2 regions of the Stenotrophomonas sp. 05L413 genome follow, and region 2 is predicted to be linked to the other one. Evidence: riboswitches for the same ligand, from Rfam matches in the RefSeq annotation. Region 2 holds a riboswitch; the other holds the start of a gene.
What was found. A riboswitch is a leader RNA that binds a small molecule or an ion and turns the genes downstream of it on or off. The one in region 2 is predicted to bind glycine.
Positions count from the first base shown of each region.

Region 1: another riboswitch for glycine. It lies ahead of gcvP (aminomethyl-transferring glycine dehydrogenase); the one in region 2 lies ahead of AC1DIQ_RS11070 (trimeric intracellular cation channel family protein).

Region 1 is NZ_JBFTOL010000001.1:679,653-689,862, reverse strand. Features, by position in the region: gene AC1DIQ_RS03120 (amino acid permease) at 1-641, shown strand, start outside; gene gcvP (aminomethyl-transferring glycine dehydrogenase) at 1,386-4,265, opposite strand; glycine riboswitch at 4,354-4,455, opposite strand; gene AC1DIQ_RS03110 (multidrug effflux MFS transporter) at 4,737-5,960, shown strand; gene AC1DIQ_RS03105 (siderophore-interacting protein) at 6,118-7,011, shown strand; gene AC1DIQ_RS03100 (hypothetical protein) at 7,092-7,478, shown strand; gene AC1DIQ_RS03095 (M2 family metallopeptidase) at 7,576-9,570, opposite strand; gene AC1DIQ_RS03090 (phosphoethanolamine transferase) at 9,857-10,210, opposite strand, start outside.
Region 2 is NZ_JBFTOL010000004.1:419,579-429,788, reverse strand. Features, by position in the region: gene AC1DIQ_RS11090 (NYN domain-containing protein) at 1-460, opposite strand, end outside; gene AC1DIQ_RS11085 (NAD(P)/FAD-dependent oxidoreductase) at 623-1,915, shown strand; gene AC1DIQ_RS11080 (ribonuclease E inhibitor RraB) at 1,916-2,260, opposite strand; gene AC1DIQ_RS11075 (GIY-YIG nuclease family protein) at 2,347-2,616, opposite strand; glycine riboswitch at 2,661-2,754, shown strand; glycine riboswitch at 2,763-2,854, shown strand; gene AC1DIQ_RS11070 (trimeric intracellular cation channel family protein) at 2,946-3,563, shown strand; gene AC1DIQ_RS11065 (MdtA/MuxA family multidrug efflux RND transporter periplasmic adaptor subunit) at 3,767-4,933, shown strand; gene AC1DIQ_RS11060 (MdtB/MuxB family multidrug efflux RND transporter permease subunit) at 4,930-8,037, shown strand; gene AC1DIQ_RS11055 (efflux RND transporter permease subunit) at 8,034-10,210, shown strand, end outside.

The sequences.
Region 1 (10,210 bases), on a different contig from region 2:
GGCGCATCCTGGTGTTCTACATCGGCTCGCTGAGCGTGATCATCGCGGTGGTCCCGTGGACCAGCGAGGCACTCAGGTCGCCGTTCGCGGCGGTGCTGGAAGCGGCCAAGATTCCGGGCGCGGCGACGGCGATCACGCTGATCGCGGTGATCGCGCTGCTGTCGGCGTTGAACGCCAATCTCTACGGTGCGTCGCGGATGATGTATTCGCTGGCGCAGCGCCGCGAGGCGCCGGCGGTGCTGGGCTGGACCGATCCGCGCCAGGTGCCGATCATCGCGGTGCTGGCCAGTGTGCTGTTCGGTTTTGCGGCGACGGTGATGGAGCTGGTGTTCCCGGACAAGGTGTTGCCGGTGCTGCTCAACATCGTGGGCTCGACGTGTCTGTTGGTGTGGACGATTTCGTTGCTGTCGCAGTTGATTCTGCGCCATCGTGCGAACCGGGATGGGACGCGGTTGCCGTTCCGGATGGCGGGGTATCCGTATCTGACGGTGATCGGGTTGGGGGTGCTGGCGCTGATCTTCGGTCTGTTGCTATCCGAAGCGCACACGCGGGTGCAGTTCCTGTCGATGGCGGCGCTGACGGTGGTGATTGCGGCGAGCAGTGAGATCGCGCGTCGGGTGCGTGCTACAGCTAACAGCTAACAGCCAACGGCCAACAGCCGCAGGTTCGTGACTCCGCTTGCCTGGGCGGGCACGGGTGGGTTGTCGGGACCCGCCGCAAGTACGTCCCTGTAGGCTCGTGTGTTGCCATCCATGGCAACACACGGTCCCGCCAACCCACCCGTGCCCACCCTTTGACAGGGGGCTGGTGGGCAATGGGAAGTCAAAAGCGAAAGCAGAACGCAGAACGCAGAGCGCAGAACGCAGAACGCTGCCGAGCTGGTGCTGCGCTGCTCGCTTCTCGAATCTGGATACTCGGCGCTCAGCTCAATTCTCAGTGCTCAGTGCCAAGTACTCAGTGCTCGATGCTCGATGCTCGACGCACAGTGCTCGATGTTCAACGCCAACGCCAACGCCAACGCCGATGCAGATGCTGATGCCTGGGTGATTGACTGCAACGTGACGCGACGACGGCATGACCTACTGACGCTCATCTCCGCCGCAGGGCATCTGCGTTTGTTTCTTCATGGGCGGCCGACAGGCTGTCGAGGGCGGGGGTGTGTGGGTTGGCGGGACCATGAGCGCCATGGATGGCGCGACATGAGCCTCCATGGACGGATTCACGGCGTGTCCCGCGAACCCACACACCCCCGCCCAGCCGGCAGAATCCAAAGGCGGCTCTCCTCCACGGCGCGCAGGAGCCGGGAGACGGGGAGTCGGCAGCAGCCCATAACAAAAACGGCCCGCTTGCGCGGGCCGTCTGCTGTTGCGTCAGGGCAGGGAGGCTTAGACCTCCACGCCCTCGTCTTCCTTGTACGCATCGACCGGGATGCAGGCGCACATCACGTTCTTGTCGCCGTAGACGTTGTCCACGCGTGCCACCGGCGGCCAGTACTTCTGCTGGCGCAGGCTGGCCAGCGGGAAGGCCGCCAGCTCGCGCGGGTAGGCGTGGGCCCACTCGCTGGCCGAGACCGCCGTGGCGGTGTGCGGGGCGTGCTTGAGCGGGTTGTCCTCGCGGTCCAGTCGCCCGTCTTCGATCGCGGCGATTTCCTCACGGATCTGGATCATCGCGTTGATGAAGCGATCCAGCTCGTGCAGCGATTCGCTCTCGGTCGGTTCCACCATCAGCGTGCCGGCGACCGGGAAGCTCAGGGTCGGGGCGTGGAAGCCGAAATCGATCAGGCGCTTGGCCACGTCCTCGGCGCCGATGCCGGAGGTCTTCTCCAGCGGTCGCACGTCCAGGATGCACTCGTGCGCCACCAGGCCGTTGCGGCCGGTGTACAGGGTCTTGAAGTGCGGGGCCAGGCGCTTGGCGATGTAGTTGGCGTTGAGCAGGGCCACCTGGGTTGCCTTGCGCAGGCCGGCGGTGCCCATCAGCGTGATGTACATCCAGCTGATCGGCAGGATCGAGGCGCTGCCGAAGCTGGCCGCGCTGACCATGCCGACATCGCCTTCGCCGCCCAGCACCTTCGGCAGGAACGGGGCGAGGTGCGACTTGACCGCACACGGGCCGACGCCCGGGCCACCGCCGCCGTGCGGGATGCAGAAGGTCTTGTGCAGGTTCAGGTGCGAGACGTCCGAGCCCCACTTGCCGGGCTTGGCCACGCCGACCAGGGCGTTCATGTTGGCGCCGTCGGTGTACACCTGGCCGCCGTGCTTGTGCACGATCTCGCAGATATCCACCACCTCTTCCTCGAACACGCCATGCGTGGACGGGTAGGTGATCATCAGCGCGGCCAGGCGGTCGCTGTACTTCTCCGCGTTGACCCGGATGTCCTCCAGGTCGACGTTGCCGTTGGCATCGGTCTTGGTCACCACGACCTTCATGCCGCACATCTGCGCCGAGGCCGGGTTGGTGCCGTGCGCCGAATCCGGGATCAGGCAGACGTCGCGATGGCCCTCGCCGCGCGAGCGGTGGTAGGCGCGGATCGCCAGCAGGCCGGCGTACTCGCCCTGAGCGCCGGAGTTCGGCTGCAGGCTCACCGCGTCGTAACCGGTGCACTCGACCAGCATCGCTTCCAGGCCGTCGATCAGTTCCTTGTAGCCGGTAGCCTGGTCGGCCGGGGCCAGCGGATGGATGTTGGCGAACTCCGGCCAGGTCACCGGGATCATCTCGGCGGTGGCGTTGAGCTTCATGGTGCAGCTGCCCAGCGGGATCATGGTGCGATCCATCGCCAGGTCCTTGTCCGCCAGCGAACGCAGGTAACGCAGCAGTTCGTGTTCGCTGTGGTGGGTGTTGAACACCGGGTGGGTCAGGAAGGCGCTGGTGCGCACCAGATCGGCCGGCAACGCATCGGCGGTGGCCGCATCGAGCGCGTCCACGTCGACGGTCGCACCGAACAGCTGGCCCAGCGCGATGATGTCGGCGCGGGTGGCGGTTTCATCCAGGCTGATGCCGACCGCATCGCTGTCGATCGCACGCAGGTTGATGCGCGCCGCCGCAGCCTTGTCGTGGATCGCCTTGGCGTCGATGTCCTTGACGTGCAGGGTGTCGAAGAAGTGCTCGCCCACGTTGACGCCGGCGCCGCGCAGCGCGGCGGCCAGGATGCTGGCCAGACGGTGGGTGCGGCGGGCGATGCGGGTCAGGCCTTCCGGGCCGTGGTACACGGCGTACATCGAGGCCATGACCGCCAGCAGCACCTGGGCGGTACAGATGTTGGAGGTCGCCTTCTCGCGGCGGATGTGCTGCTCGCGGGTCTGCAGGGTCAGGCGGTACGCGGCGTTGCCCTGCGCATCGACCGAGACACCGATCAGGCGGCCCGGCATCGAGCGCTTGTAGGCGTCGCGGCAGGCCATGAAAGCGGCATGCGGGCCGCCGAAGCCGAACGGCACGCCGAAGCGCTGCGAGTTGCCGACCACGATGTCCGCGCCCCATTCGCCGGGGGCGGCGATCAGGGTCAGCGCCAGCAGGTCGGTGGCCACGGCGACCAGGCCACCGCGCGCGTGCACGGCATCGGCCAGCGCCTTGTAATCGCCGATATGGCCGAAGGTATCCGGGTACTGCAGCAGCACGCCGTAGGCTTCGGCTTCCATCGCCTCGGCCGGGGTGCCCACGCGCAGCACGATGCCCATCGGCTCGGCGCGGGTGCGCAGCAGTTCCAGCGTCTGCGGGTGCACGGCGTCGTGCACGAAGAAGGTATCGGACTTCGACTTGGCCGAGCGCTTGGCCAGCGTCATCGCTTCGGCGGCGGCGGTGGCTTCATCCAGCAGCGAAGCGTTGGCGATCTCCATGCCAGTCAGGTCCGCGCACAGGGTCTGGAAGTTGATCAGCGCTTCCATGCGGCCCTGTGAAATCTCGGCCTGGTACGGGGTGTAGGCGGTGTACCACGCCGGGTTTTCCAGCACGTTGCGCAGGATGACGTTCGGGGTGAGCGTGCCGTAGTAGCCCTGGCCGATGAAGGTGCGGAACACCTGGTTCTTGTCGGCGATGGCGCGGATCTTGGCCAGCGCCTGCACTTCGGTGAGGGACTCGGGCAGATCCAGCGGTGCCGGCGACTTGATGCCGGCCGGGACGATCGCATCGGTCAGCGCGTCCAGCGAGGCGTGGCCGACCACGTCGAGCATCTGCGCGATTTCGGCGTCGTTGGGGCCGATATGGCGTTCGACGAACGCGTGGCTGTGTTCAAGCTCGCGCAGGGAGGGGGTGTTCTGGGACATGGCTGGCATCTCGGAGAGTGGGCACGCACGTTCGGAAGGCGGCCGGGCCAGGGCGCGTCGCGGGCGACAGCGATCCACCGGACCTTGCGGTCTTCCTGGGTGCCCCTCTGTCCTTTTGCCTGAGAGTTTAAAAGCGCGCATCGGCGTGCTTCGTGCCCCTTCGGCGCCGGCATTCGCCGGTCTCTCCAGAGTTTTGGTACGGGTGGTATCGGGCCTGAGCGATTACGGGCGTTGCGCCTTCGGCAGCGGGTGTCCGCTTCTCCCACCATGTAGCGCGGCGATTATAGCCCAGCCGTTTCGGGCACTGGGCCTTTCCGGCACATGAATACGCAGCCGCGCAGGACCCCGGAAACCCGGCCCGGGCATGGTGCCGGGGGCGGCAAAGGCCTATGATCACTGGATCCTCGTATTCATCTGGCGCCGCCCGTTCCGGGCCAGGCGCCCGCCGTGCAGTGCGCATGGCCGCTGACGGAAGCCCGCATGACGCCCGCCTCACCCTCGACCCGCCGCTTGGCCCTGCTGCTCGCAGGCCTGGCGATGTTCGGTCCGTTCTCGATCGACACTATCTTTCCCGCCTTCCTGCTGCTGGGCGACCGCATGCAGGTGGACCAGGTCGCGGTGCAGCAGACCATCAGCGTGTACCTGCTGTTCTATGGGCTGATGAGCCTGGCCCACGGCCCGCTCTCGGATGCGTTCGGCCGCAAGCGGGTGATCATCGGTGGGCTGGTGCTGTTCATCGGCGCCTCGATCGGCTGTGCGCTGTCGCGGGACATGACCACGTTGCTGGTGTTCCGCGCGCTGCAGGGCGTGACGGCCGGTGTGGGTGTGATCGTCGGCCGCGCCGTGATCCGCGATCTGTACCACGGTGCCGACGCGCAGCGCTTGATGAGCCAGGTCTCGATGATCTTCGGCGTCGCCCCGGCGATCGCCCCGATCATCGGTGGCTGGATCCTGCTCGGCGGCGGCGACTGGCCGTTGATCTTCTGGTTCCTGGTGCTGTTCGGCGTGGTGTTGCTGCTGGCCACCGGCAAGTGGCTGCCCGAAACCCATCCGGTCGAGGCGCGCACGCCACTGTCGATGCGGGAACTGCTGCGCAGCTATGCGCGGATGGGTTCCAATGCGCGCCTGCTGCGTCTTGCTGCAGCCGGTGCGTTCAATTTCTCCGGCATCTTCCTGTATATCGCCTCGGCGCCGGTGTTCGTGATGCAGCACCTGAAGCTCGGCGAAGGCGGATTTGCCTGGTTGTTCATTCCCACCATCGGCGGCATGACCGTGGGCTCGTTCCTGTCCGGGCGCATGGCCGGGCGGATCGTGCCGCAGCGACAGATCGCGATCGGGTTTGCGTTGTGCGCGGTCTCGGCGCTGTTGAACTTCGGCTACGTGACATCGGTACCGCAGATCGCGCTGCCGTGGGCGGTGATGCCGATCTTCCTGGGCGGCGTCGGCATGGCCTTGATCTTCCCGATCCTGGCGCTGGCCGTGCTGGACATGTACCCGCATCAGCGCGGCCTGGCCTCCTCGATGCAGATGTTCATCCAGCTGATGATCAACACGGTGGTGGCCGGCGTGGTCTCGCCGATGCTCAGCAGCAGCCCGATGCACCTGGCCTTGGGCTACGCGGGCTTCTTCGCCATCGGTGCCGTCTTCTGGTACTGGGAGCGGCGCTGCGAACGCCGCCGCGACCTGCTCACGCCCATCGAGTGAGCCGCATGCATGCCACGCCTGCACACAACGCAGGCGTGGCGGCATTGCCATTGCGCGACTGCGGCGTATCCTGTGCCTTCGCCAGCCAGTTCGTGCTCCACGACAGCCAATACGCTCCCCTGCGGACGCCGCGTCCGCCGCAACTCAGGGTGATTGCATGGCTGCCCATCAGACCTACCGCCTGTTCGATGTCGCGCTCAAGCAGCGCACCGTTCTCTCTCCGTCGCTTACCCGCATGGTCTTCGCTGCGCCCGATGTGGCCAACATGAAGACCGACGGGCCGGATCAGCGTATCAAGGTGTTCTTCCCGCTACCCGGCCAGCCAGCCCCCGAGGTGCCGCAGGGCGAGGACTGGTACGCGCGTTATCGCGCGCTGCCCGACACCGAGCGTGCGCCGATGCGCACCTACACCATCCGTGCGCTGCGCCCTGAAGTGGGCGAAGTTGATGTCGATTTCGTGCTGCACGGCGAGACCGGCCCCGCCTCGCGTTGGGCCATGCAGGCACGTGTCGGCGATCGGGTCGGACTGCTGGCGCCCGATGCGCGGGTCGAGGCCAGCAGCGAGGGCTACGAGTGGAAGCCGCCGGCGCAGGTGAAGCGCGTGCTGTTGGTGGCCGATGACACTGCGCTGCCAGCCGTGGCCGGCATTCTGGAAGACTTGGCGCAGTGGCCGCAGCCGCCGGACGTGCAGGCCTTCCTGGAGGTGGAGCACGAGGCGGATGTAATGCCGCTGCAGGCACCGCCCGGTGCGCAGCTGTTCTGGCTGGCCCGCGAGGGCGCCGCGCATGGTCAGCGGCTGCAGGACGCGGTACGGGCCCGGGTCGGTCCCTCCGGTACGCGCCATGGTGAGCAGGAACTGGCCGAGATCGACATCGATCAGGACATCCTGTGGGAGCAGGCCGGTGCGCCGGGCGGCGGGCTGTATGCCTGGGTCGCCGGCGAGGCCGGCGCGGTGATGGCGGTCCGCCGGCACCTGGTCAAAACCTGTGGTATCGACCGCCAGGCCATCACCTTCATGGGCTATTGGCGGCACGGCAAGGTCCTGGATTGAGAGGGCCGCCCGTGCTGCGATACGGGCTCGCCAGGGTCCGTGCGGTATCCTTGGCGCTTTGCCGCAGTCCGGATTTCCCCATGTCGACCACCTCCAAACTGCGCCGCGACATCCGCCGGCGCCGCGAAACCCAGGCCGCCAACCGCGAGCAGGCCGCCACCCCGCCGGTCGAGCCGCATGCCGAACTGCGCGACCAGCAACGCACGCTGCTGGCCGGTGTGGTGCGCCGCGAGGGTGAGTGGGTGCTGGGCATGGACGGACGCATCGCGGGGCAGACCACCAGCGCGGCACGCGTGCTGGCCTTGATCATGCAGGCCGCCGAACTGCACGAGCGGCAGGGCACGCCGGTCCGGTTGGTGTACTCGGATGCGTTGAAGGATGCCGCGCACGCCGAGGCCAAGGCCGACGGCATGGACTTCGAGCAGTTCAAGACCGAGCTGGCGGCCGCCCTGAAACCCACGTCGTAGCGCCACGCCCTGCGTGGAAGCGCATGAAAAAACCGGCCTTTCGGCCGGTTTTTTCGTTGCGGGCTGCGGCCGGGCCGAGCCCGGCCCAACCCACGGGTTACGGTGCCGCGGGCGCCGTCGGTGTGGCCGGGGCCGCAGCGGTGGCCGCCGGCACCTGCCAACCACACATCTGGCCCTGGTTCTGCTGCTTGAGCCATTCGTTGACCGGGGTGAAGTACTCGATCATCGGGCCGGCATCGAGTTTGTCGCCGCCGGTGATTTCCTTCAGCGTGGCCTGCCACGGCTGGCTGGCGCCCTTGCTCAGCATGGCCCAGAACTTCTGGCCGGCTTCCTTGTTGCCGTAGAAGCTGCACTGATGCAGCGGACCCTTGTAACCGGAGGCATCGCACAGGCCCTTGTAGAACTGGAACTGCAGGATGCGCGCCAGGAAGTAGCGGGTGTACGGGGTGTTGCCCGGCACGTGGTACTTGGCGCCCGCATCGAAGAATTCCTCACCGCGCGCGCTGGCCGGGGCCACGCCCTGGTACTTGGCCTTCAGGTCCCACCACGCCTGGTTGTAATGGTCCGGGGTGATCGAGCCATCGAACACGCCCCAGCGCCAGCGGTCGATCATCAGGCCGAACGGCAGGAACGACACGCCGCTCAGGGCCATGCGCATCTGCGCGTTGATGGTCGCCTCGCGGCTTTCCTGCGGGGCGTCGACCAGGCCGATCGAGTTGAGGTACTGCGGCGTCATCGCCAGCACGATGGTGTCGCCGATCGCTTCATGGAAGCCGTCGTTGGCACCGCCCTGGAACAACGGCGGCAGCGGGTTGTAGGCCAGGTCGTAATAGATATGACCCAGCTCGTGGTAGATCGTGGTGAAATTCTCTTCGTTCGGCTTGATGCACATCTTGGTGCGCACGTCGCCTTCCATGTTCATGTCCCACGCGCTGGCGTGGCAGACCACGTCACGGTCCAGCGGCTTGATGAACTGGGTCTTGTCCCAGTACGACTTCGGCAGTGCCGGCATGCCGAGCGAGACATAGAAGTCCTGCGCGCGCTCGGTCATCTGCTTGGCGGTACGCAGTTCGGCCTCACGCTGCGCCTTGTACAGCGCTTCCACGTTCGCGCCGCTGCCGGCCTTGGCCAGTGCGCCACTGAGGTTGGTCTGGTACTGCTTTTCCAGTGCGGCGGTGATGTCCAGGTTGCCGGCACCGGGATACGGTTCCAGCTGGTCCCACAGGTTGGACCAGTCCTGCTGCCACATGTTGCCGGTCAGGTGCGCGGCGATCAGGCCGCCGTTGACCTCGGCCTTGTCCTTGCCGTACGTGGCATCGAGCTTGGTACGGGCATAGCAGTGCAGCTGCTCGTACATCGGCTTGACCTGGTCCCACAGCCGGTCGGTTTCCGGGCCGATCTGGTCGGCCGGCATGTCGTAGCCGCTGCGCCACATCTGCCCGGCGTCGGCGAAGCCCATTTCTTTGGCACCTTCATTGACCAGGCTGACGAAACGCTCGTAATCAGCGCGCATCGGCTTGGTGGTTCCATGCCAGCCCTGCCAGGCGTCCAGCTGCGCGTCGTAGTCGCGGCTGCGGGCGAGGACCTGTTCCAGATCGCCGAGCTGGCGGCAGGTCTGGGGGTTGGCTTCATCGGTGCAGTATTTGCCGGAGCCATAAGCGCCTTCCATGCGGCTGGCGATGCGGGTCAGCTCGGAGAGCTTGGCCGGGTCGCGCGGGGCGGGCATGGAGGTCATCAGCTTGAGCAGGTGGATCTGGCGCTTGGTGTCTTCGCTCATCGGCTGGCCGTCGTACTGGCCGGCCTGGGCGATCCAGCCGTTGAGCACGGTGAGCCAGCGTTCGTTGGCCTTGGCCGCGACGCGCTCGGAATCGTCATTGATGTAGGTCGAAGACAGCCACTGGGCCGAGGTCATTTCCGGGTACATGGCTTTGTACTCGGCGTTGACGCGGGCGATGAACTGGTCCGCGGTTTCCTTGGACTGGGTGGTGCCCGTGGCCGGTGCATCGGCGGGGGACGGTTCCTTGTGGCAGGCCGCCAGCGTCAGTGCGGCAGCACTGACAGCCAGGGCCAGCAGGAGCGGGCGGTGGTTCACGGGCACATCCTTGGGTGGTGACAGACCGGCGAAGGCTAGTGAAGCGCCGGGCGCACCGCAAGGGGCAGGGCAGCAGGGTTCGGGTGGGATCGTAGCGCCAACGTCAACGGCGTGGCGTCATTGCATCGTGGTTTGGGTCGGTGCGGGCGGGTTGTCGGGACCCGCCGTGAACCCGTCCATGGGGGACCGTTATGCGCCGTCCATGGCGCATAACGGTCCCGCCACGGTCTGGCCTGCCTCGACCAAAACGGAAGAGCGAATAGCTGACAGCAGTGGTCGTTCCGCTTCAAACCTCGCACGACGCAAACAGATCCCGGTCACGTTCATACACCGACGTCTTGACCTGCATCAGCCCCAGCACCGACGGGAACAGATTGTCGTGGTCGGTGTACTTGCCTGCGCGCTCCCGCACGCAGGCCAGGTTGAGCCCGCGGTTGGCGGCGAAGGACGGCGAGAACCACATCGTCATCGGTACGCGGGTCTGCTCCTGCGGGGCGATCGCATACGGCACACCGTGCAGATACAGGCCCTTCTCGCCCAGCGATTCACCATGATCGGAGAGGTAGATCATCGCCGTGTCGTAGTCGTCCATGCCCTTCAGTGTGCCGATCGTGCGCGAGAGCAGGTGATCGGTGTACAA
Region 2 (10,210 bases):
CCTCCTGATCGGCCGCATGGGGTTGGCCCAGCGCCTCGATGTAGGTGAACTTCGAGCACGCGTTGACGAACGGCTCGGGCGTTTTCTTCTCGCCGAAGCCGTACACCTTCACCCCGTCGGTCAGCAGGCGCATCACCAGCGGGGTGAAATCCGCATCGCTGGAGACGATCGCAAAGCCATCCAGATTGCGTGCGTACAGCATGTCCATCGCGTCGATCACCATCGCCATGTCCGAGGCATTCTTGCCACGGCTGTAGGCGAACTGCTGGATCGGGCGGATCGCGTACTCGTGCAGCACGGACTCCCACCCTTTCAGCCGCGGGCTCTTCCAGTTGCCGTAGGCACGGCGGACATTGGCCACACCGTAGCGGGCGACTTCAGCCAGCACCGCATCGATCTTGGAAGAGGGTGCGTTGTCGGCATCGATCAGCAGGGCGATGCGCTTTTCCGGTTCGGACATCTCGGTCTCCTGGGCGGGATCGGATCGGCCATCGGGCAAGCGCGATGGCCCCTGAACCCAGTATCGGCCATCGACGTGAACATCGCGCTTCACGTGCGACCATGGGCCGCATCACGAGACGACCTGCGCCGCCCCCCTCCGGCGCCCGCCAAGGAGTGAAGCATGACCCGCGATCCCACGCCCCACCTGCTCATCATCGGTGGCGGTTTTGCCGGCCTCTGGGCCACCCGTGCCCTCGCCTCGGCGCACGTGCGCATCACCCTGGTGGACCGTCGCAACCATCATCTGTTCCAGCCGCTGCTCTACCAGGTGGCCACCGCAGGCCTGTCCGCGCCGGATATCGCCGCGCCGCTGCGCCACATCCTCGGTCACCAGCGCAATGTCGAAGTGCGCCTGGGTGAAGTGACCGGCATCGACAAGGCCGCGCGCACCGCGACGCTGGCCGATGGCACGCAGATTACGTACGACACCCTGATGCTGTGCACCGGCGCCACCCATGCCTACTTCGGCCACGACGAATGGGCCGCCGATGCGCCGGGCCTGAAGACGCTGGACGATGCCATCGCGCTGCGCCGCAAGCTGCTGCTCGCCTTCGAGCGCGCCGAGGCCGAACCCGATCCCGCGCGCAAAGCGGCGTGGCTGAGTTTCGCCGTGGTCGGTGGCGGCCCCACCGGCGTGGAACTGGCCGGCACCCTGGCCGAGATCGCACGGCATACGCTGCGCAATGAGTTCCGCCATATCGATCCCGCCTCGGCCAAGGTCCGCCTGGTCGAAGCCGGCCCGCGCGTGCTGTCCACCTTCCCCGAGGTGCTCTCGCTCAAGGCGCGGCGGCAGCTGGAAAAGCTGGGCGTGGAAGTGCTCACCGGCACGCCCGTCAGCGACATCAATGCCGAAGGCTTCCAGCTTGGCGAGCGCTTCGTCGAGGCCCGCACCGTGGTCTGGGCCGCCGGTGTCGCCGCCTCACCGCTGGCACGTACGTTGGAGGTGCCACTGGACCGCGCCGGCCGCGTGCCGGTGCAGCCTGACCTTACCCTGGAGGGCCACCCGGAGATATTCGTTGCCGGTGACCTGGCGGCACTGACCCAGGCCGACGGCAAGCCGGTGCCCGGCGTCGCGCCGGCGGCCAAGCAGATGGGCAAGCACGTGGCCACCACCGTCCAGGCACGCCTGGCCGGCAAGCCCGCGCCGGGTGCGTTCAAATACCAGGACTTCGGCAACCTGGCGACCATCGGCCGCATGGCGGCGATCGTCCACCTCGGCCGGCTGCAGCTCTCCGGCGTGCTGGCCTGGTGGTTCTGGCTGGCCGCGCACGTGTTCTTCCTGATCGGCTTCCGCAACCGCGTGGTGGTACTGCTGAACTGGGCGGTGGCGTACTGGAGCTACCAGCGCAGCGCGCGGATCATCTTCGGCGATGCACAGGAGGATCGCCGCCCGAAACGACCGCCCACGCCCTGATCATCCCTGCGACAGACATCCCCAGCCATCCACCTGGCCGCTGTAGGAGACCGCCTCGCTGGCCAGCAGACCTTCGAAGCCGGCGATGTTCTGGTGGGTCGGCAGCATCAGCGGATGCACCACCACCTGCCACGGGTAGTCGTCGTTGCCCTCGTAAGCGGCGAAGGACACCTTCTGGTCGTTCTTGAGCAGGTGCACGGCGAAGGCGATCGCCACATCCTGGGTCGGGAAGATCAATGCGAAATCCACCTCGCGCGGAATCGTCAGATCATCGCCGTCCTGCAGCATGTTCCAGAGCACATCGCCATTCTCATCTTCCGGGTACAACGACAGATCGCGGGACATGGCACTCCAGGGCTTGGGCAAGCGGATCAACGAACGAGGGTCGATGGTATGCCGCCAACGAAGGCCCGAACAACCCGCACGCGGGGCTACGTGGGATCGGGCAGCGCCAGCCACGCCAGCTTGCGCTCGCGCGGTTGCCGCTTGAGCTGCCACTCGGCCTTCGACGCGGCCGCGCGGTCCGGGTAGGCGCGCATCGCCAGCACCTTCACCGGTGGGTTGGCCCGGGTGTATTTCGCCCCTTTGCCGGCGAGATGGGCCTGGAAGCGTGCGTCCACGTCGTTGCTGATGCCGGCGTAATAGCTGCCGTTGCGGCATTCAAGCAGGTACAGGTACCAGAGGGCGGGTTCAGCGGGCATACCGGGATTATCCCCCGGCACAGGCCCGGCGGCTGCTAGAATCCGCCCCGGATGCAGGAGAGAGGCGCCGCGCTGGCGCCCGCCGAAGGCGCAGGCTCCCATAATCGCTCAGGCCGGTGGCTGCACAGCCACCAACCATGCATCCGACACGCCGATCTGGAGAGAGGTCTTCAATGACCCGCCGAAGGGGCACGTGGCCTTGGCCACCGAACTCTCAGGCAAAAGGACAGCGGGAGCGGCAACGGAATCCCACCCCACGACAGTGCAGCGGCGCTGGCGTGATGCGTGCGCGTTTCCGTCCCCGCCTGACGTGTTTCCCGGAGCCCCCCATGCTGCTCTCCCTGATCTACCTCATCGCCATCTCGGCCGAAGCCATGACCGGCGCGCTGTCGGCCGGTCGCCGCCGCATGGACCTGTTCGGCGTGGTCATCATCGCCTGCGTCACCGCGCTTGGCGGCGGCTCGCTGCGCGACATCGTGCTCGGCCACTACCCGCTGGGCTGGGTGAAGCACCCGGAGTACCTGGGCTTCACCATCTGCGCGGCACTGATCGCGACCTGGGTGGCGCGCTGGATGCATCACTTCCGGCGCACCTTCCTGGTGCTCGATGGCCTGGGCCTGATCGCGTTCACCCTGATCGGCTGCGCGGTCGCGCGCGAGGGCGGGCACACCGTGCCGATCATCCTGATCGCCGGCATGCTGACCGGTGCGTTCGGCGGCGTGCTGCGCGATGTGTTGTGCAACGAGGTGCCGCTGATCTTCCAGAAAGAACTGTATGCGGTGATCACCCTGCTCACCGGCGCGGCCTACCTGGCCCTGCTGGAACTCGGCGTGTCGCTCAACGCGGCCACGCTGTGGTGCCTGGGCGGCGGCTTCCTGTTCCGCCTGCTGGCCATCCACTTCAAGTGGGAAATGCCGAAGTTCGTGTACCGCGACGAGGTGCATTGACGCACCCGCGGGCATGACCAAGGTCACGGGAGCTTGAGCGGCCCGGCCCTGTATCATGGCGCTCCCGTTCCATTCGAACGGCATCCAGCCACGCGGCGGTGTTCCACCCGCTGCCCCGCCAGACACCCTCTCCCCCGTTGACCTGCCGCCGTCGGCCGGTCCCCATGGACGCACTGCTCCGGTGGAGGGTGCGCAGGATGCGTATGTCCGCTTCAACGCCCCCGTCGTCTCGCCGTCGTTTCGCCACACCGCTGTTGATCGCTGCCGGTGTCGGCCTGGCCGCCATCGCTGCATGGAAACTGCTCTCGCCCGCCCCCGCTGCCGGCCCGTCCGGGGGTCCGCAGCCGACCCCGGTGCGTGTGGCCACCGCGACGCAGGAAGACCTGGTGGTGCGCCTGAAAGCGCTGGGCACGGTGACCCCGCTGCATACGGTGAGCATCCGCAGCCGCGTGGATGGCGAGCTGCTGCGGCTGGCATTCTCCGAGGGCCAGCACGTCACCGCCGGCGAGCTGCTCGCCGAGATCGATCCGCGTCCGTTCCAGGTGCAGCTCTCGCGTGCGCTGGGTACCCAGCAGCAGAACCTGGCCGAGTTGGACAATGCCGAAAGCCAGCTCAAGCGCTTCGCCGAACTGCAAAGCAAGCACTTCGTCTCCGCGCAGGACCTCAGTGATCAGCAGAGCAAGGTCCGCCAGCTGCAGGGCCGCCGCCAGACCGACCAGGCGGCGGTGGATGAAGCACGCCTGCAGCTGCAGTACACCCGCATCACCGCACCGGTGGCCGGGCGCATGGGCCTGCGCAACGTCGATGTCGGCAACCTGGTGCGCAGTGGCGATACCGAGCCGCTGGCCACCATCACCCAGACCACCCCGATCAGCGTGCTGTTCACCGTGCCCGAGCCGGACCTGCCGGCGGTGGTGGCTGCCGCACGCGCCAATCCCCGGCTGACCGTGGAAGCCTGGGACCGCGAGGAGCGCACTGCACTGGGCGACGGGGTGCTCTCCAGCCTGGACAACCGCATCGATACCGCCACCGGCACGCTGAAACTGCGCGCGCAGTTCGCCAATACCGATGAATCACTGTTCCCCAACCAGTTCGTCAACGTGCGTCTGCAGGTCAGCAGCAGCGATGCGGTGGTGATTCCCAATGCCGCCGTGCAGTTCGGCAGCAAGGGCAGCTACGTCTATGTGATCGCGGCCGATGACACCTCGTCGCTGCGCACCGTGGTGCTCGGCCCGGCCGATGGCGAACGCGTCTCGGTGCGCGAAGGCCTCAAGGCCGGCGAGCGCGTGGTGGTGGAAGGCATCGACGGGCTGCGCGAAGGCGCCAAGGTCGAGGTGGTGGAGCAGGACCCGCCACGGACCGGCGCATGAACCTCTCGCGCCCCTTCATCGAGCGCCCGGTCGCGACCACGCTGCTGATGGTGGCGCTGCTGCTGTCCGGCGTGATGGCCTACCGCCTGCTGCCGGTCGCGGCACTGCCGCAGGTCGATTACCCGATCATCCAGATCACCACGCTGTATCCCGGCGCCAGCCCGGATGTCACCACCAGCGCGGTCACCGCGCCGCTGGAACGCCAGCTCGGGCAGATTCCCGGCCTGAAGCAGATGTCCTCGACCAGCTCCGGCGGCGCGTCGGTGATCACCCTGCAGTTCTCGCTGGAGGTCGCGCTCGGCGTGGCCGAGCAGGAAGTGCAGGCCGCGATCAACGCCGCCGACAGCTTCCTGCCCGACGACCTGCCGGTGCCGCCGGTGTACCGCAAGGTCAACCCGGCCGACACCCCGATCCTGACCCTGGCGGTGACCTCGCAGGGCCTCTCGCTGCCGCAGGTGCACGACCTGGTCGATACCCGCATGGCGCAGCGGCTCTCGCAGCTGCCTGGCGTCGGCCTGGTCAGCCTCGCTGGCGGGCAGCGCCCGGCGGTCCGCATCCAGGTCAATCCGTCCGCGCTGGCCGCCAACGGGCTGAGCATGGCCAGCATCCGCACCGCGATCGGCACGGCCAACGTCAACCTGCCCAAGGGCAGCTTCGACGGGCCGACCCGCGCGATCATGCTCGATGCCAACGATCAGATGCGCTCGGTGGCCGAGTACCGCGCCCTGATCCTGGCCTGGAAGGATGGCGCACCGCTGCGTCTGGGCGACGTGGCCACCATCGAAAACGGCGCCGAGAACCGCCAGCTCGCCGCGTGGTCGGGCACCACCCCGGCCGTGCTGATCAACATCCAGCGCCAGCCCGGCGCGAACGTCATCGCCGTGGTCGACCAGGTGCGTGCGCTGCTGCCGCAGCTGCAATCCTCGCTGCCGGCCGGTGTGGATGTGGCCATCCTCAGCGATCGCACCGAATCGATCCGCGCGTCCATCCGTGGCGTGCAGCACGAGCTGCTGATCGCGATCGCGCTGGTGGTGATGGTCACCTTCCTGTTCCTGCGCAACATCCCGGCCACGATCATTCCCAGCATCGCGGTCCCGCTGTCGCTGGTCGGCACGTTCGGGGTGATGCTGCTGGCCGGCTTCTCGCTCAACAACCTCACGCTGATGGCGCTGACCATCGCCACCGGTTTCGTGGTGGACGATGCGATCGTGATGCTGGAGAACATCGCCCGTCATCTGGAGCGCGGTGCCACGCCGATGCAGGCAGCACTGAAGGGCGCCAGGCAGATCGGCTTCACCCTGATCTCGCTGACCCTGTCGCTGATCGCGGTGCTGATCCCCCTGCTGTTCATGGCCGACGTGGTCGGCAAGCTGTTCCACGAATTCGCGATCACCTTGGCGGTGGCGATCGGCATCTCGCTGCTGGTCTCGCTGACGCTGACGCCGATGATGTGCGCGCGCCTGCTCAAGGCCGGCCACGCCACCCGTCGCGATGCCGATGGGCAGGAATCGGCGCAGCAGGGCGACCCGTTCGACCGCGTGGTGGCGGTCTACGATCGCCAGCTGCACTGGGTGCTGCAGCGCCAGCCGCTGATGCTGGCCGCCACTGTCGCCACACTGGTGCTGACGGCGCTGCTGTACGTGTGGGTGCCCAAGGGCTTCTTCCCGGTGCAGGATGCCGGGCTGATCCAGGGCATCAGCGAGGCACCGCAGTCGATCTCCTTCCAGGCGATGGCGCAGCGCCAGCAGGCGTTGTCGGCGGCGTTGCTGGAGGATGAGGACGTGGCCAGCCTGTCCTCGTTCATCGGCGTGGACGGCAACAACGCCACGCTCAACAGCGGGCGTCTTCTGATCGAATTGAAACCGCACGCACAGCGCGATGCCGATGCGCAGGCGATCATCGCGCGGCTGCAGCAGCGCGTGGCGCATGTCCCGGGCATCAGGCTGTATCTGCAACCGGTGCAGGAACTGGGCATCGAAGACCGGATCAGCCGTACCCAATACCAGTTCACCCTGACCAGCCCGGATATCGCGCAGCTGGAGACGTGGACGCCGCGCCTGCTCGCGCATCTGCAGCAGGCACCGGCACTGGCCGACGTCGCCAGTGATCTGCAGAACCAAGGCCTGCAGGCGCATGTGGTGATCGACCGGGTCGCCGCGGCGCGGCTGGGGATCAGCGTGGAGACCATTGCCGATGCGCTGTACGACGCGTTCGGGCAGCGCCAGATCTCGACCATCTTCACCCAGGCCAACCAGTACCGCGTGGTGCTGGAAGCGCGCCCCGACGTGGCTTTCGGCCCGGATGCGATCGCCCGCCTGCACGTCACCGGGCCGGACGGGCGGCAGGTGCCGCTGGGCGGCATCGCCCGGATCGAACAGCGCCCCGCGCAGCTGCTGATCAACCATGTCGGCCAGTTCCCGGCGGTGACGTTCTCCTTCAACCTCGCCCCGCAGGCATCGCTGGGCGAAGCGGTGCAGGCCATCGAAGGCGCACGCGCCGCGATCGGCCTGCCGGCCAGCGTAGAGCTTCGCCTGCAGGGGGCGGCCGATGCGTTCCGCGCGTCGCTGTCCAGCACGTTGTGGCTGGTGCTGGCGGCGGTGGTGGTGATGTACCTGGTGCTGGGCGTGCTCTATGAGAGCTTCATCCATCCGATCACCATTCTCTCCACCCTGCCCTCGGCCACGGTGGGCGCGTTGCTTGCGTTGCTGGTCAGCGGGCGCAGCCTGGACCTGATCGCGGTGATCGGCATCGTGCTGCTGATCGGGCTGGTCAAGAAGAACGCGATCATGATGATCGACTTCGCGCTGGAGGCCGAGCGCGAGCACGGCATGGCGCCACGTCAGGCGATCCACCAGGCCGCCCTGCTGCGCTTCCGGCCGATCCTGATGACCACGCTGGCCGCGCTGTTCGGCGCGATCCCGCTGATGTTCGCCAGTGGCTCGGGCGCGGAGCTGCGCCAGCCGCTGGGCCTGGTGATGGTGGGCGGGCTGATCGTCAGCCAGGTGCTGACCCTGTTCACCACGCCGGTGATCTACCTGTTCTTCGACCGCTTCCGCCAACGTCCCGCACCGGCTGCCGACGCGGCTGACGAGGCGCTGGCGTGAGTCCGCTGTCGCGGGCGATCGGCTGGTTCGTGCAGCATCCCGTCGCCACCGTGCTGCTGGCGGTGGCGGTGGTGCTGGCGGGCCTGCTCGGGCTGCGCCTGCTGCCGGTCGCGCCGTTGCCGCAGGTCGACTACCCGGCGATCAACGTCAGCGCGAGCCTGCCCGGCGCGAGCCCGGAATCGATGGCGGCCAACGTCGCCACGCCGCTGGAACGTGCGCTGGGCACCATACCGGGGCTGACCGGGATCGACTCGGCCAGCACCCAGGGCTCGACCCAGGTCGAACTGAAGTTCGCACTCGGCCGCAACGTGGACGATGCCGCGCGCGATGTGCAGGCCGCGATCAATGCCGCGCGCGCGCAGCTGCCCAGCGGCATGCCGGGCATGCCGCAGTACCGCAAGGTGAATCCCTCGCAGGCGCCGATCATGGCGCTGGCGCTGAGTTCGGACAGCCTCGCGCCGGGCCAGATCTACGACGTGGCCTCCACCGTGATCGCGCAGAAGCTGGCGCAGATTCCCGGTGTCGGCGAGGTGCAGGTGGGGGGCAGTTCGCTGCCGGCGGTGCGCGTCTCGCTGGATCCCAATGCACTCAACCATCACCGCATCGCGCTGGACGACATCGCCGCGGCGATCCGCAACGCCAACGCGCTCAAGCCACTGGGCACCGTCGCCAGCCAGGCCCAGCAGTGGCAGCTGGAAGCCACCCTGCAGCTGCGTACCGCCGCCGAGTACCGCCGCCTGATCGTGGCCATGCGCGATGGCCGGCCGGTGTACCTGGAGGATGTGGCCGGGATCCGCGAAGGCGTCGAAGACCGCTACGCCAGCGGCTTCCACAACGAGCGCCCGGCGGTGCTGCTGATTGTCAGCCGCCAGCCGGATGCCAACATCATCGAGACCGTCGACGCCATCCAGGCGCAGATGGACACACTGCAGGCACTGCTGCCGGCCACCATCGACATGCAGGTGGTGATGGACCGTTCGCCGGTGATCCGCGCCACCCTGCGCGAGGCCGAACTGACCCTGCTGCTGGCCATCGCCCTGGTGGTGCTGGTGGTCCTGGCCTTCCTGGGCCACTGGCGTGCGGCGCTGGTGCCGACCGTGGCGATTCCGGTCTCGCTGCTGGGCGCGCTGGCGATCATCGCCCTGCTCGGGTTCTCGCTCAACACGCTCTCGCTGATGGCGCTGATCGTGGCGGCGGTGCTGGTGGTCGACGATGCGATCGTGGTGCTGGAAAACATCGCCCGCCATCGTGAGGAGGGCGCTTCGCCGATGACCGCCGCGCTGCGCGGCGCCGGTGAAGTCGGTGCCACGCTGCTGTCGATGAACATCGCGCTGGCCGTGGTGTTCATCTCGATCCTGTTCCTGGATGACTTCGTCGAGAAGCTCTTCCGCGAGTTCTCGCTGACCCTGGTGGCGGCGATGGGCGTCTCACTGCTGGTTTCGCTGAGCCTGACCCCGATGCTGTGCGCACGCCTGCTCGGGCAGGCACGGCCGGGCCCCGGCAATGGCCTGCAGCGCGCCGGGACCGCCCTGTTCGAACGCCTGCGCGCGGCCTACGTGGGCAGCCTGCAGACGATGCTGCGCTGGCTCGCGCTGCCGCTGCTGCTGTTCGCCGGCGTGATCGGGCTGAATGTGTGGCTGTTCCAGCAGGTGCCCAAGGGCATCGTGCCCAAACAGGACACCGCGCAGCTGCGTGGCTTCGCGCGCGGCGACGACGGCCTCTCGTTCCAGGTCATGCAGCCCAAGATCGAGGCCTACCGCAAACTGCTGCTGGCGGACCCTGCGATCAGCGACATCATCGGGTACATCGGCGGCCGCAGCGGGGTCAACAACGCCTTCATCATGATCAAGATGAAGCCGCTGGCCGAGCGCAAGGTCTCCAGCCAGCAGGTGATCGACCGCCTGCGCGCCAACATGCCGAAGATTCCGGGCGGCGGCCTATTCCTGTGGGTGGACCAGGACATCAAGCTGGAGGGCAGCGGCGACAGCGGCCAGTACGAGTTCCAGCTGCTCTCCGGCGAACTGGAACCGCTGCGGCACTGGACGCCCAAGGTGGCCGATGCACTGCGCGCCCTGCCCGAGCTGGTCGATGTGGAATCCAAGGGCGATGAAGGCATGCGCCAGGTGGTGCTCGACATCGACCGCGATGCGGCGGCCCGGCTGGGCGTGGACAT